DNA from 3 places in the Streptomyces sp. NPDC019224 genome. Region 3 is predicted to be linked to each of the others. Evidence: riboswitches for the same ligand, from Rfam matches in the RefSeq annotation. Region 3 holds a riboswitch; each other region holds the start of a gene.
The links. Region 3 has a riboswitch for cyclic di-AMP ahead of ABZ564_RS14920 (transglycosylase family protein). Riboswitches for the same ligand answer to the same signal wherever they lie in the genome.
Positions count from the first base shown of each region.

Region 1 (2,253 bases), on a different contig from region 3:
AGGCGGCCGAGCAGGAGAAGTCGCTGGAGGGTGTGGCGCAGCGACTGGAGCGTGCGCTGGCGCGCGAGTCGACCCGGGGTGGCGGCTTCGACGCGTTCGAGGAGTTCGTCACCGCCGTGCTGGCGGAGATCCCGCCGGGCGGTGGGTCGGTGCGGATCGTGAACCGCGGCCACCCCGATCCGCTGCTGCTGCACGGGGGCGGGGCGGTGGAGGCCCTGGCGCCCTCGGAGCCGGCGCTGCCGCTGGGCATGGGCCTGGGTGCGCGGCCGGACCGCTCGGACGAGTGGGAGCTGCCGGCCGGCGGGACGCTCCTGCTCTACACGGACGGCCTGTCCGAGGCACGCGACGCCGACGGGGTCTTCTACGAGCCGGCGGAGCGGCTGCGCGGGCGCCTCTTTCCCGGGCCCGAGGAGCTGCTGTCCGCGCTGACCGAGGACGTACGGCTGCATGCGGGAGGCGAGTTGACGGACGACATGGCGCTGCTCGCGGTCACGCGGCCGACGAAGGGCGGGCCCGACCGGCGCAGGACGGTGAAGCTCGTCAAGCCGGGTGCCACCCTGCGTAACTGAAAGGCGTCGCTCCGCATAACGTTTGACGCAACGTCAGAAAACGGGTAAGGGGTGAGGGCCGGTCAACTCGCCCGATTCCGCCCGGTTACGTCCCGCAAAGTCCAGGCCAAAGACGTGAACGATCAGTGGGAACGGCTTGGAATCGGAGCCGTCTGTCTATTAACGTTCGATAACGCAGCGCGGTTGTCCCAGCCGTCGTCAGTGGCGGCACCGTGCGCGAGCGCCGAATTCCGCAAGGGAACCGGGGAACCATCAATATGGGGTGAATCGGGCATCTCTGTCTTCACGAGAGGCGGAGGGACCCGTAGGAGACCTTCCTGCTCCGAACCCGTCAGCTAACCCGGTAGGCGAGAAGGAAGGAAAGGAGTGCGCCCGCGTGGCGTCCAACAAGCCTGCCCCCGAATCCCCCTCCCGGTTCGTGCCCGAGTACGGCGCCGACTTCGCGAACGGCCCCGGCACCGCGTACATCCCGGAATACGGGAGCGACTACGCGACCGATCGGGGCAACGGCTACGACACCGGTTCCACCGGCGGCTTCCGCGCCGATGAGGCCGCCTCCGAGCGGGCCTGGGAGGAATGGAACCCCACGGAGGAGTCCGTCCGCCCCGTCCGCGGCAAGCACCGTGTCGCCAAGCAGCGCAATGGTCTGGCCCGTAGCTCCACCGTCCTCGGCGTCGGTGTCATCGCGGCCGTCGGTGCGGGCGGCATGGCCACCGCGCAGAGCAAACCGCCGGTCTCCATTTCTCTTCCCGATTCCATCGCGGACAATCTCCCCGACGCCAAGTCCCTTCCCGGCGTAGGGGCGTTGTTCTCCGACGAGACCGAGGCCGAGGCCGAAACCCCCGCCGTCGCTGCCGCCCCGCTGACCACCGCCGGCATCACCACCGCCGAGGCCGAGCAGGGCACCACGGACGCCGGCGAGGCGCTGCGCGCCCGCATCCTCCAGCAGGCCGAGCAGCAGCAGGGCGCCGCCGACGCCGAGGCCAAGGCCGCCGAGGAGAAGGCCGCGGCGGAGAAGGCCGCCGCCGAGGCGAAGAAGCAGCAGGACGAGGCGGAGGCCAAGGCCGCCGCCGAGAAGAAGAAGGCGGAGGAGGAGGCGAAGAAGAAGGCCGAGGCCCTGCGCCTGGCCAAGCTCGCCGCCAGCTACGCCATTCCCACGTCCTCGTACACGATCACCTCGACGTTCGGCGAGGCCGGCTCGATGTGGTCCTCCGGCTACCACACGGGCCTCGACTTCGCGGCGCCGACCGGTACCCCGATCAAGGCCGTCCACACCGGCACCATCAAGTCGGCCGGCTGGTCCGGCTCCTACGGCTACCGCACGGTGCTGGAGCTGGAGGACGGGACCGAGCTGTGGTTCTGCCACCAGTCCTCGATCGGTGTCACCGTCGGCCAGAAGGTCACCACCGGCGACACCATCGGCCGCGTCGGCGCGACCGGCAATGTGACCGGCCCGCACCTCCACCTGGAGGTCCACACGCCGGACGGCACCGGCATCGACCCGATGGCCTGGCTGCGCGCCCGCGGCATGACCGTCTGAGGTCTCCGCGGCCCTCGTCGAACCCCGCCCGTTCCCCCCTCGCGGTCCTCCGAACCCCGGCAGCCCTGACGCACACCCCCCGACGCCAGGGCTGCCGGTCCGCCCTCGGTCGGATGTATACGGCATGGAATATGTGGGTGGCCG
Region 1 is NZ_JBEYCF010000004.1:23,011-25,263, reverse strand. It holds gene ABZ564_RS03830 (PP2C family protein-serine/threonine phosphatase) at 1-569, shown strand, start outside; cyclic di-AMP (ydaO/yuaA leader) riboswitch at 781-934, shown strand; gene ABZ564_RS03825 (M23 family metallopeptidase) at 946-2,109, shown strand.
Region 1: linked by a shared signal. The riboswitch ahead of ABZ564_RS03825 (M23 family metallopeptidase) and the one ahead of ABZ564_RS14920 (transglycosylase family protein) in region 3 are both predicted to bind cyclic di-AMP.

Region 2 (2,253 bases), on a different contig from region 3:
CGCCCCCGAGCTCCTTCCCCGGCCGATCGGCGCGCTCGGTCAGCTGCTGCCGCCCGGCGCGGGCGGATCACTGCTGCGATCGGTGGCGTTCTTCGACGGCGCCGCGGCGGGCGGGGCGGCTCTGACGCTCGGCGCGTGGGCGGTGCTCGGACTGGCCGCCGTACTCATCGGCGGCCGCCGCGGGATCGCGGCGCCGGACACCTCGCCGGTCGCCGCCGGGCGGGAGCCCGTGCCGGCGGGCTGATCCTCCCGCACACCACCGTCGTGCGCCCCCGTCCCAGCGGACGGGGGCGCACGGTTGCGTACGAAGGGTCAGTCGTCCCGCCCGTGGTGCCCGCGATGCTCCGCGGCGATGCCGAAGCGGTGCCGTTCGCCGGGAGCGGACGGGGCGGCGCCGATCGAGGAGACCGAACGGGGACGCACTCGCGCTGATGCACCGGCGCGGTGAAACACACCTCCACAGCACCACGTTGACCCGGGCGCTCCGGGTGCTGGACGGCGAGCGGCGGGCGGCCCGGGTCACCCTGCCGCCGGCTCCCCCGAGTTGACGCACCCGGTCATGACGACACGCCCGACGGGTGCACAGGATTTCCTCGCTCGTTCGGCGTAGGCGTTCCCCCTCACGAGCGACGGCTCGATTTGCCTGTCCGTGATGCGCGCGGGGCGGCTTCCTCCGCGACGCCGCTGGTACCGGCATGGCCGCGGGAGCGGGGCAGGGCGGTGGAACGGCGCCTGTCCACCTGAACGGGCTATCCGTACCGGTCTTCACTTATGGCCGTTTCACCTCGGAAATCCGGCACGAGGTGAGTCAAGATCCCTGGGACGACAAGCCCCCGCCGCCGCGGCGGGGCGGTCCGGGCGGACGCCGAGTCCTGCCGCCGTCCGGATGCCTGGTCGACAGGAGTGGATCGGCAGGAGTGGAGGACCCGAGCACTACGGGACCGCCGGATCTCCGGCTGTCCCTCGGGGTGAAGCCGCCGCGCGCGGCCGGGCAACTTCGCCAGCCCGAACCCGACAGGTCATCCTTCACAGGCGGCTGACGAAGGGTTGCGCATGAGTGCGCAGGTTCATGTCCCGTCTCTGCTCGCCCGGGCCACGACGGCCTCGGTCATGACTCTCGCCGCCGTCGGCGGCACGCTGTTCGTCCCCGGCGCCGCGTCCGAGGCGCAGGCGGCCGGCCATGCGATGAAGGCGCTGAAGATCGCGGCGTCGAAGAAGGGGGCGCCCTATCGCTGGGGCGCCACCGGACCCGGCAGCTTCGACTGTTCGGGGCTGACGCTCTACTCGTTCAAGAAGGCCGGCAAGAAACTCCCCCGGACGGCCCAGCAGCAGTACAACAGGACCAGGCACATCTCGGCGTCCCAACGGCAACGAGGCGACCTGGTCTTCTTCCATTCCGGGCGCAGCGTCTACCACGTGGGCATCTACGCCGGCAGCGGGAGGATCTGGCACTCGCCGAAGGCCGGCGCCGTGGTCCGCCTGGAGAGGATCTGGACCAGGAGCGTCCACTACGGCCGGGTGAGCTGAGGCGTGCGCCTGCCGACCGGTCCCGGCCCGCCTCAGGGCTGGACGGGGACCTGCCACGGGAGGGCCACCCAGACGGTCTTGCCGCCGTCGGCGGTGGGTGTGACGGTCAGCCGGCCGCCGTACTCCTTGGCCAGCGAGCGGATGATGACCATGCCCCGCCCGTTGTCCTGCTGGACGGCGGCGGGCAGCCGCTGGGGCCGGCGGGGATGGCTGTCCGTCACACCGAGGCGCAGCTGCTCCTCCCGCTCCAGACGCAGGTCCACGGTGAAGGTGGGCGACTGTCCGAAGGTGTGCAGGACGGCGTTGGTGGCCAGCTCCGAGATGATGAGGCGCACGGTGTCGGCGGTCTCCGCGTCGTCGGGCAGGCCCCACTCCGCCAGGACCCGGGCCACGTACTTCCGGGCCGCGGAGACCGAGACCGGCTCGCTCGGCAGAGTGACACGTGCTTCTTGATGGTCTGCCATGGCGAGCCGTCCCTTTCCCACCCGGTACCGGGCCGGCGAGCGGTCCGGTTGTGCTTCGCGCCAGATTGCCATTGATGCTGCCCTCCGCGGCGGCGATCCACCAAGATATGCATATATCTGTCGCTCAAACCGGTGAACTCTCCCCGCCCGGCCCCGCACGGGCGCCACACTGTCCCCTCGACAGGCAGCGGGAGGGAGCCATCAGATGCAGCACGGCCCAGCGGTGCGGCGCCGCAAGCTCGGCGAGGAGCTGCGGAGTCTG
Region 2 is NZ_JBEYCF010000028.1:43,352-45,604, forward strand. It holds gene ABZ564_RS19340 (ABC transporter permease) at 1-244, shown strand, start outside; partial or broken gene ABZ564_RS19345 (prevent-host-death protein) at 313-411, opposite strand; cyclic di-AMP (ydaO/yuaA leader) riboswitch at 854-1,050, shown strand; gene ABZ564_RS19350 (C40 family peptidase) at 1,054-1,527, shown strand; gene ABZ564_RS19355 (ATP-binding protein) at 1,560-1,991, opposite strand; gene ABZ564_RS19360 (helix-turn-helix transcriptional regulator) at 2,197-2,253, shown strand, end outside.
Region 2: linked by a shared signal. The riboswitch ahead of ABZ564_RS19350 (C40 family peptidase) and the one ahead of ABZ564_RS14920 (transglycosylase family protein) in region 3 are both predicted to bind cyclic di-AMP.

Region 3 (2,253 bases):
ATGCGTGGCCCAGCTGCGCGGTGATCTCCGGGCTCGGCAAGAGCACGGGCGCGGCGGACGTCGACCCGGGCGGCGAGGACTCCGACGCGCCCCCCCGGAGCGCGGAAGCGGGCCTGGACGCCGGGCTCGGCGCCGATCCGGTGGACGACGCCTCGTCGGGCTCGTCCGCCACCTCCTCGGACGAGGCGGCCGGCGGGACGGCCGCCGCCAAGGGTGCCGCCGAGAGCAAGGGCGAGCACGCGGGCGGGAGCGCGGAGAAGTCCGCGGGCAAGGGCGCCGGGGCCGGTGCGTCCGCCTCCCCGTCCGCCGGGTCCTCCGCAGGCGCCTCCACCGCTCCGGCCGCCGACCCCTCCGGTTCGTCCGGCCTGTCCGCCGGCGCGTCGGACGGTGCGCGGGAGAAGGGCGGCAAGCACCGGGGCGCCCCGGCCGCCGACGAGACCACCGGGGCGGAGGGCGGCCGCGACATGGGGCGGCACGCCTCGCGGGGTGACGGTGAGGCACGCGACGGCGCGGCGCGGCCGGCTGACGACACGTACACCGTCCGGCCGGGCGACAACCTCTGGGCGATCGCCGACGCGCAGGACCTGCCGGGCGGCTGGCCCGAGCTGTACGAGGCGAACAAGGCCGAGGTGGGGTCCGACCCGGACCTCATCCTGCCCGGTCAGGACCTCGACCTCGGCCTGGACGGCCAGAACCCCGAGCCCGGCCCCGACCTGGACGGCCAGAACCCCCAGCCCGGCCAGGACGCCCGCTGAGAGCGGCCCGACGAGTAGCTGAGAGCCCCTGAGGTTTGGGGGTTTATGAGGCCCATGTCCCACTTCTGATCGAGTGAGACATGGGTCTCTTCGCGTGAACTGTCGCTTCTTGTCCGGGAGGTCCTGCCGCATCCGTTCCGACCTGCACAAATGAGGGTTCATCGGATGCTCGTGCGGCATGATTATCCGGTATGTCCATCTTTGAATATGAGGGTTGGGTGTGATTACCGTCGGAGCCGCTCGCACCGCGGGCCCCGTCGACCGTCACGCCGAATCCTGCCGTCGGTCGGAGGGAACAGACGCGAAAGCGCCGTAGGCAGGAGCGGGGGACCCAGGTAGGCGCTGGGCCGGATCGTCGGGAGACGCATCAGGACCGGCTAGGGGTGAAGCCGCGCCAGGAGCGCGGCCGGGCAACTCACTTGGCCCGAACCCGACAGCTCACCTCGCAGGCGTCGGTGAGGAGAAGTCTCGATGCTGCTCAACAGCAAGGGCAACAAGCACCGCCGCCCGTCCAGGGTCGTCCGTATCGCCACGCTCGCCGGTGTCGCCGGTGCCGCCGTCGCCGTGCCGCTGATGGGCGCGACCGGCGCCTCCGCCGCCTCCGTCGCCACGTGGGACGCCGTCGCCCAGTGCGAATCCGGTGGCAACTGGTCCATCAACACCGGCAACGGCTACTACGGCGGCCTGCAGTTCTCCCAGTCCAGCTGGGCCGCCGCCGGCGGTACGCAGTACGCGCCCCGCGCGGACCTGGCCACCAAGGCCCAGCAGATCGCCACCGCCGAGAAGCTCCTCGACATGCAGGGTCCGGGCGCCTGGGGCTGCGCAGGCGCCGGCAACCTGACCAACGACGGTGTCGACCCGGGCGTCGACACCGGCTCCGGTGCCGCGAAGCAGGAGGCCGCTCCGAAGCAGGAGGCCGCTCCGAAGCAGGAGGCCGCCCCGAAGCAGGCCGAGCGCACCGAGGCCCCCGCCACCAACCGTTCGGACCGCTCGGACGCCCCGAAGAAGACGGTCACCACCCCGACCGGCGAGAAGGTCGCCAAGGGTGACGGCGAGTACAAGGTCGTCGCCGGTGACTCGCTGAGCGGGATCGCCGCCGAGCACGACGTCAAGGGCGGCTGGGAGCAGCTGTTCAAGCTGAACAAGGACATCGTCGAGGACGCCGACCTGATCTACCCGGGTCAGCAGCTCCACCTGACGAAGTAGCCGCGATCCCTCCTCGCTGATCGCTCAGGCCGCCCCGGCCCGGCGCGCACCCTCCCCCCGTGCGTTGCCGGGCCGGGGCACGCCGCGTTCGGTGGTGACCGCTTCCCGGCTGCTTCCGTTCGGCCGCCGACCGGTCCCGATCGTTCAACTGTTGTAGTTACTGGTCAGTAAATATCTGGCAGTTCGCACCGGTATGCCCGCTCTTGGGTCCTTTTTCGTCCCAGGGGGCGGGCGGTCGGCCGACGCAGACGGCCGGGCCGGTTAGGCTCTTGTCGCAAGGCCAAAGTGACCC
Region 3 is NZ_JBEYCF010000019.1:25,581-27,833, forward strand. It holds gene ABZ564_RS14915 (transglycosylase family protein) at 1-755, shown strand, start outside; cyclic di-AMP (ydaO/yuaA leader) riboswitch at 1,054-1,222, shown strand; gene ABZ564_RS14920 (transglycosylase family protein) at 1,227-1,961, shown strand.